DNA from 2 places in the Variovorax sp. GW821-FHT09B05 genome. Region 2 is predicted to be linked to the other one. Evidence: riboswitches for the same ligand, from Rfam matches in the RefSeq annotation. Region 2 holds a riboswitch; the other holds the start of a gene.

Region 1 (4,145 bases), on a different contig from region 2:
GCCCTCGGGCTTGGGCGCGATGTAGAGCGGATAGCGCGGATGCACGAGCCGCGTGGGCCGCGCCAGCGTCACGTCGGGCGCATGCACGCGGATCACCTCGCCGCGCACGCCGCGCAGCGCGTTCCACTGCGGCCGGGCGCCGAGGCCGCGGCAGTCGATCAGCCAGTCGGGCTGGCCCGGCGACCCGGGCGCGAAGTCCTCGGGTGCGCGCGGCGATTGCCAGTGCAGCTTGACCTTGTCGTCGGCCTGCAAGGTCGCGAGCAGCGCGGCCAGCAGCGCGCGGTTGTCGAGCTGGCCTTCGCCGGGCAGGAACAGGCCGCTGGCGAAGCGCCGGCCCAGCGCGGGCTCGAGCGCCTCGATGCCCGCGCCATCGAGCGTGCGCATCGGCGCCAACTCGGGCACCTGCGTGCCGGTGTGGGCCAGCACGCGCGCGAGCCGCGCGGCCTCGTTCGCATCCTGCCGGTGCCACAGCACCAGCGTGCCTTCGCGCTGGAAGAACACCGGCCGCGCCAGCGGCGCGAGCAGCTCGGGCCAGCGCGACAGCGCGTGGTGGCCCATGCGCACCAGCGGCACCGGCGCCACGGCCGACTCGGCCAGCGGCGCGAGCATGGCCGCGGCCACGCGTGCCGCCGCGCCTTCGGCCTCGGCGCTGCCCGCTTCATACAGGTCGACGCGGCAGCCGGCCCGCGCCAGGGTCACGGCCATCAGCCGGCCCATGAGGCCCGCGCCGAGGATCGCCACCGATCGGAAGGGCAGGTTCATCGCCATGCTCCTTGCGCCTTCGAATCGCGTCGATAATTTTCGGCATGACCCAAGGACCCACCCAGCGCTATGCGCGCGTGCTCTCGATCGCCGGCTCCGACAGCGGCGGCGGCGCCGGCATCCAGGCCGATCTCAAGACCTTCGCGGCCCTCGGCTGCTACGGCATGACGGCCATAACGGCGCTCACCGCGCAGAACACGCTCGGCGTCACCGGCATCCACGGCGTGCCGCCGGCTTTCCTCAAGGCGCAGATCCAGGCCGTGGTCGAGGACATCGGCGTCGACGCGGTCAAGCTCGGCATGCTGCATGCGCCCGAGGTGGTCGAGGTCGTGGCCTGGGCCATCGACCACTACCGACTGCCGAACGTGGTGCTCGACCCCGTGATGGTCGCCACCAGCGGCGACCGCCTGATCGCGGCCGAGACGGTGCAGGTGCTGGTGCGCGAACTGTTCCCGCGCGCCGCGGTGATCACGCCCAACCTCGATGAGGCGGCCCTGCTGATCGGTCATGCGATCGACGGCATCGGCGCGCTCGATGGCGCGGCCGACGAGCTGCTGGCACTCGGCGCGCGCGCCGTGCTGCTCAAGGGCGGCCACCTGCCGGGCAGCGAGGTGGTCGACGTGCTGCTGCAATCCAGTGGCGAACGCACCCGCCTGGCCTCGCGCCGCATCGAGAGCCGCAACCTGCACGGCACCGGCTGCACGCTGTCGTCGGCCATCGCCGCGCACCTGGCACTGGGCGCGGCGCTGCCCGAGGCGGTGGAGCGCGCGCGCGCCTACATCCTCGGCGCGATGGCGGCCGCTGTCGACGTGCAGGTCGGCGCCGGTCATGGCCCGCTCAACCACGGCTTTGCGCCAGTGCCGACGCAGCGCCTGCCGCTGCGGGCTTCGGCCGGCTGAGCCAGGCGAGAACGAAGGTCAGCGCCAGCGTCGGCAGCGCCGAGCCGAACTGCGGCGCCCATTTCGCGAGCGCGTGGTAGGCCGCGATGCCCGCGATCCAGATCAGCGCCGCCGCCAGGTCGACCTTGGGGCGCGCGCCGGCCGGCGCCACCGCGCGGCCGCCGCCCAGCCGCCCGAGGATCACGCCGTAGAGCGGCACGAACACCGAGCTCAGCAACAGCAGGAAGGGCTCGAGCGTATGCATCGGCAGCACCAGCGCGAGCGCGATGCACAGCACGGCCAGCAGCAGGCCCCAGCGCTTCACGCTCCAGCGCGGCAGCAGGCTGTGGGTGGAGACCGAGCCCGAATAGACGTCGCCATAGGCGTTGTCGAGCTCGTCGATCAGGATCAGGCCCAGCGCCACCAGCCCGCCCTGCGCCAGCAGCAGCGCCGTGACCAGGCTGGTGCCGGGCTCGGCCACGCTCACCACCATCACGCCCAGCGCATAGCACCAGATGTTGGCCAGCGCATAGCCGATCCAGGTGCCGCTGAAGGCGCTGCCCAGTCCGCCCGCGCTGCGCTTGCCGTGCCGCGCATAGTCGGCCACCAGCGGCAGCCATGAGACAGGCATCGCGATCACGAGGTCCAGGGCGCCGAACATGCCCATGCTGCCGTCGCCCGGGCGCGACCAGAAGGCATCGAAGCCCTTGGCATGCAACTGGGTTGCGAATTGCCAGCTGAGCCACAACAGCGACAGCACCACCAGCGGCAGCCCGAAGCGGCTCACGAAGCGCCGCACCAGCTTCACCATCGAGCCCGCGAGCAGCGCCAGCAGCACCGCGCCCCACAGCAGCGTGGTCGCCACGCCGCCCCAGGCACTGCCGAGCCACGGCCCGGCCACCGACTGGCCGATGGCCTGCGTGCCCTCGCGCATGATCACCAGCTCGAAGGTGGTCCAGCCCACCAGCTGCACGATGTTGAGCAGCACCGGCAGCCGTGCGAAGGCGCTGCCGTAGGTGGCATGCATCAGGCCCGCGCTGGCCAGGCCGCTCTCGCAGCCCAGGCGCGCGGTCCAGGCCAGCAGCGCGGCGCCGAGGCAGGAACCCAGCGCGATCGCGATCGCCGCGTCGCGCGTGCCCACGGCCGGCACCAGGTAGGCGCCGATCTGCATCACCAGCAGGCCCACGCCCAGGCTGAACCAGAGCGAGGCATGGTCGTGCCAGCCGAAGACGCGCTGCGACGCCGGCAGCGGTGTCAGCGCCTCGTTGGCGAGAGGGTTCGATGTGTCGTCGTGTGCCATCCGTTTTGCTCCGGGCAAAAGGTTTGGCAGGTGGGCGAGGCTCCAGCGGCACGGCTGGCACGCGAGAGAACGTGACAGGCCGCCGGACCAGCTTCCCTGCGCGAGGATTACCTCAATCAGGTTCAAAGGGACTTTCTCAGCCGGGACGGCAAGCCGACCCAACACCCCTAGCGAACCGCCATTTTAGGCCCGTCGCGGCGTACCGGGGGCATTCCTCGAAGTCCGGGACAATCCGCGCCACGACGAACGAGGCGCGCACGAGCGCGCCGAAAGGGAATGACATGGCAGAAGCTGCGATACCGCCGGACTCCACGGATGCCACCCGGCCGTCCGCGGCCGCGACCCGCCTGCGCCGCTTCCGGGTCGATGTCGGCACCATCATCTGCGCCGTCGCGCTGGTCCAGTCGCTGCTGCTGGTGGCGCTGGGCTACTGGGGCGCGCAGCGGCTGGTGTCGCGCGTCGGCGAGTCGGCGCACAAGGTCCACCACGACCGCATCGAGGACAACGTGCTGGCCTTCCTCGCCAAGACCCAGGCGGTGGTGCACGCCATCGGCGATTCGCCGAGCCTGCATCCGCTGGGCGAGGACGGCGAGCGCAGCGCCGAGATGCTGTGGACCATGCTCGAGGAGGCCACCGAGCTCGACAGCCTCGGCGTGGCCAGCGACGACGGCCATCTGCTGATGGCCGAGCGCTACCCGGTGTCGGCGATCCGCCAGGTGGTGCGCGATCCGGCCTTCAGCACCGAGACCTGGGAATACAAGCGCTCGGTCGACATCGAGGGCGGCGATCCGCGCCAGCGCTTCGCGACCACGCGCATCGAGTCCTTCCGCAGCGACCACGACGCCACCGAACGCGACTGGTACCGCGAGGCGCTGGCGCGGAAGGCGCCGGTGTGGACGCCGCCGTTCCACCTGGCCGACGGCGAGGAACTCGGCGTGAGCTACGCCCAGCCGGCCGAGCGGCTCGACGACGAGGGGCGGCACCTGCAGTCGATGGTGGTGGTCGGCCACCTGTCGCTGGGCCACCTGTCGACGCTGGTGCGCCAGTTCGGCAGCCGCGGTCCCGGCGAGAGCGTGCTGCTGAGCGACGACCACCACGTGCTCGCGCGCAGCGACCATCCCGATCCCGTGCGCGCGCTGCAATGGCCCGAGGGCGGCGTGCTCGGCGCGGTGCATGCCTACATGCTGGCCCACGGCATCTCGGAG
Region 2 (4,145 bases):
CAGAACTTCGGCCCGCACATCGAACAGAAGTGCGCCACCTTGCTCGAATCCTTCGGCAGCGTCTCGTCGTGGAATTCGCGCGCCGTATCCGGATCGAGCCCCAGGTTGAACTGGTCCTGCCAGCGGAACTCGAAGCGCGCCTTGCTCAGCGCATCGTCGCGCGAGCGCGCTCCCGGGTGCCCCTTCGCCACGTCCGCCGCATGCGCCGCGATCTTGTAGGCAATGATCCCCTGCTTCACGTCGTCGCGGTCGGGCAGCCCCAGGTGCTCCTTCGGCGTCACGTAGCACAGCATCGCCGTGCCGGCCCAGCCGATCATCGCCGCGCCGATCGCGCTCGCGATGTGGTCGTAGCCCGGCGCGATGTCGATCGTCAGCGGGCCCAGGGTGTAGAACGGCGCCTCGTGGCAGTGCTTGAGCTGCTCGTCCATGTTCGACTGGATCATGTGCATCGGCACGTGGCCCGGGCCTTCGATCATGGTCTGCACGTCGTGCTTCCAGGCGATCTGCGTGAGCTCGCCGAGGGTGCGCAGCTCGGCGAACTGCGCCTCGTCGTTGGCGTCGGCACCGCTGCCGGGGCGCAGGCCGTCGCCGAGCGAGAAGCTCACGTCGTAGGCCTTCATGATGTCGCAGATGTCCTCGAAGTGCGTGTAGAGGAAGCTCTCCTTGTGATGCGCGATGCACCACTTCGCCATGATCGAGCCGCCGCGCGAGACGATGCCGGTCATGCGGTCGGCGGTCAGGTGGATGAACGGCAGCCGCAGCCCGGCGTGGATGGTGAAGTAGTCGACGCCCTGCTCGGCCTGCTCGATCAGCGTGTCGCGGTAGATCTCCCAGGTCAGGTCCTCGGCCACGCCGCCGACCTTCTCGAGCGCCTGGTAGATCGGCACGGTGCCGATGGGCACCGGGCTGTTGCGCACGATCCAGTCGCGCGTGGTGTGGATGTTCTTGCCGGTCGACAGGTCCATCACGTTGTCGGCGCCCCAGCGGATCGCCCACACCAGCTTCTCCACTTCTTCCTCGATGCTCGAGGTCACGGCCGAGTTGCCGATGTTGGCGTTGATCTTCACCTTGAAGTTACGCCCGATCGCCATCGGCTCCACCTCGGGGTGGTTGATGTTGGCGGGAATGATCGCGCGGCCCCGCGCCACCTCGTCGCGCACGAACTCGGGCGTGATGATGCGCGGGATGCTCGCGCCCATGGGGTTGCCGGCCACGCGCTTCGCGCGCTCCTCGTTGGCGAGGTACTCGGCCATCCACTCGCGCTTGCCGTTCTCGCGCAGCGCCACGTACTCCATCTCGGGCGTGACGATGCCGCGGCGCGCATAGTGCATCTGCGTGACGTTGGCGCCCGACTTCGCGCGGCGCGGCGTGCGCTGCAGCGCCGAGGCACCGGCGCGCAGCTCGGCCAGGCGCTGGGCATCGCGGTCCTCGTTCTTCGCGCCGTCGTCGAGCGCATGGTGCGTGCGCCCCTCGTAGCTCTCGGTGTCGCCGCGTTCGGCGACCCAGGCACCGCGCACGTCGGGCAGGCCGCGGCGCACGTCGATCTCGACCTTCGGGTCGGTGTAGGGGCCCGAGGTGTCGTAGAGCGACACGGTCTCGCCGTTGGTGAGCTTCACGTCGCGCACCGGCACGAACAGGTCGGGCCTGCTGCCGGGAATGACGCACTTGTGCGACGCGGGGAAGGGCTCGCGCGTGAGCGAGAGCAGGGTGGTGAACTTGTCGGGGGCATTCATGCAGGGCACTCCTTGTGGATGGAAAGGGTGCTCCGCAATCGCTCGGTGGGCTGTGGGCGCCGTCTCGGGTGGAGGGACGGACCGAAGCCAGGGAGTGCAGCTCTTCTTACGCCGGTATGACCCGGATCAAGTTCGCGGGTCGGCAGCTTTGCCATCTCAGCACGCCACATGCGTGCACCCCGGAGCGGGGCCGATTGTGCGAGCGCCGGCCTTCGCCGTCAACCGCCCGCGTCAAGACGGCGCGCTTTCGCGCCGGGCTTCAGGCGCGCGCCTGCAGGTCGCCGTCGACGTAGTACCAGCGCGACAGGCCCTCGGCATCGGACTCGCGCACGAAGCGGCTGCGTTCGTGCAGCCGCGAGGCCGTGCCCGAGGCGCCGCGCTGGCGCGCGACGAACTCGACCTCGGCATGGTCGGCATCGCTCATCGAGCGGCCGCGCACGTCGAGCCCGAGCCAGCGCACGTCCGGCTCGAAGTCGAGCGAGGCCGGCCGCGTGCTCGCGTGCCAGGTGCCGAGCAGGTACTCGGCACGCTCGCGCACGAAGGCCGTATAGCGCGAACGCATCAGCGATTCGGCATCGGGCGCGGGGGTGTGCTCGAAGTCGTCGAGGTAGCGGCCGCAGCACATCGCGTAGGCGATGGGCTTGTCGCGGCGGTCGGTGCGGCCGCAGGGGCAGGGTGCGGTGGAGGGATCGGGAACGCTGGGCATGGAGGCCCCTATTGGAACACCGTGCGGGCAGGGGCCTCCAGAGGGCAAGCCCTGGGGCCGCCGCGAGGGGGATCAGCGCGCCTCGGCCGGCCGCATGCTCTGCGCGATCGCCTCGCGCAGCGCCGGTGCGTCGGCCGGCTTGTAGATCAGCGCATAGCCCGCGCGCTCGACCTCGGCGCGGTTCGCGTGCGCGGTCTCGCCGGTGAGGATCACCACGTGGCGCGCCTTGCCCACCGCCTGCAGCGCCTGCGCGGCGGCCAGCCCCGAGAGCCCGCTGCCCAGGCGCAGGTCGCTGAGCATCAGGTCGAACACGCCGGCCTGCTGCAGCGCCTCGCGCGGATTGGCGGCCAGCGCCACCTCGTGGCCCCAGCCGCCGAGGAGCGAGCGCATGGCCTCGCGCACCGGCTGTTCGTCGTCGAGCACCAGGATGCGGATCGGCCCGCCGGTGGGGGGCGCTGCCTCCGGCGGCACCTCGGCGGGGGCCTCGCCCGGCAGCGGCGCCATCTGCTCGAGCACCAGCGAGAAGGTGCTGCCGCGCCCCGGCGCGCTGCGCAGCGCGATGCGCGCGCCCATCACCTGCGCCATGCTGGCCACCAGCGACAGCCCGAGGCCGAGCCCGCGGCTGCGGTCGCGCCCGGGGTTGTCGACCTGGAAGAACTCCTCGAACACCTGCTCGCGGTGCGCCGTGTCGATGCCCACGCCCGAATCGCGCACCTCGATGCGCCAGGCGGGCGCCGTGCCCGAGGGACCGCCGCGCGTGCGCCGCGCGCACACCAGCACCGTGCCGTGGGGCGTGTACTTGATCGCGTTGTCGACCAGGTTGCCGAGCAGCCGCGCGAGCATGCGCGCGTCGGCGCGCACCACCGCGGGCGTGGCGCGGATGCGCAGCACCAGCCCCTTGGCCTGCGCCAGCGCCGCGAAGCGCCCCTGCAGCGGCGCGAACAGCGTGGCCAGCCGCACCGGCTCGAAGCGCACCGGCGCCACGCCGCCGTCGAGCTGCGCGATGTCGAGCAGCGCGTCGATCGAGCCGCGCAGCGCATCGACGCTGTCGCGCATGAAGCGCAGGTTCTCGGCCGTGGGCGCGTGGCGCGTGTCGAGCGCGTCGACGAAGATCGCGAGCGCATGCATGGGCTGGCGCAGGTCGTGGTTGGCGGCCGCGAAGATGCGCGCGCGCTGCGCCGCGAGCTGCGCCACGTGCTCGAGCTGGCGCGCCAGCGCATCGGCCAGCCGCGCGTTCTCGAAGCCGTTCTCGATCGAGCCCACGATCAGCCGGTTCTGCTTGCGCGCGTAGTGCAGCGCCGCCAGCAGCTGCGAGAGCGCGAGGCAGCCCATGATGACCGTCACGCTGCCGGGCTCGATCACCAGCCGCAGCGCGAGGCTCAGGAACACCGGCACGCTGAAGCACAGGGCCGCGAGCCACCACTGCGCGAGCGCCGCGATGATCACGCCGGTGACGCCGCTCACGAAGAAGTACAGCAGCAGGATGTGCGCGAGATCGCCACTCGGGAAGAACAGCCACGGCGCCAGTGCCCACACCACGCCCGGGAACAGCATGCGCAGCTCGAGGCGGCGGCGCGTGGCCCAGGCCGAGGCGGCATCGATCGCCTCCGGCGCGAGGCTGCGCAGGTGGCGATGCATGTGCCACTGCATGCCATGCACCAGCACGGCCCACACCAGCGTGCCCTTGTGGCCGGTGAGCACGAGGA

Evidence for each region. Region 2 has a riboswitch for thiamine pyrophosphate ahead of thiC (phosphomethylpyrimidine synthase ThiC). Riboswitches for the same ligand answer to the same signal wherever they lie in the genome.
Region 1: it holds a riboswitch for thiamine pyrophosphate, as region 2 does, so the genes downstream of both, AC07RM_RS06755 (purine-cytosine permease family protein) here and thiC (phosphomethylpyrimidine synthase ThiC) in region 2, are expected to answer to the same signal.

Annotation. Positions count from the first base shown of each region.
Region 1 is NZ_JBWKPN010000002.1:402,765-406,909, forward strand. Features, by position in the region: gene AC07RM_RS06745 (FAD-dependent oxidoreductase) at 1-762, opposite strand, end outside; gene thiD (bifunctional hydroxymethylpyrimidine kinase/phosphomethylpyrimidine kinase) at 807-1,661, shown strand; gene AC07RM_RS06755 (purine-cytosine permease family protein) at 1,600-2,940, opposite strand; TPP riboswitch at 3,017-3,119, opposite strand; gene AC07RM_RS06760 (adenylate/guanylate cyclase domain-containing protein) at 3,222-4,145, shown strand, end outside.
Region 2 is NZ_JBWKPN010000012.1:247,550-251,694, reverse strand. Features, by position in the region: gene thiC (phosphomethylpyrimidine synthase ThiC) at 1-1,733, opposite strand, end outside; TPP riboswitch at 1,820-1,925, opposite strand; gene AC07RM_RS28605 (YchJ family protein) at 1,993-2,439, opposite strand; gene AC07RM_RS28600 (sensor histidine kinase) at 2,512-4,145, opposite strand, start outside.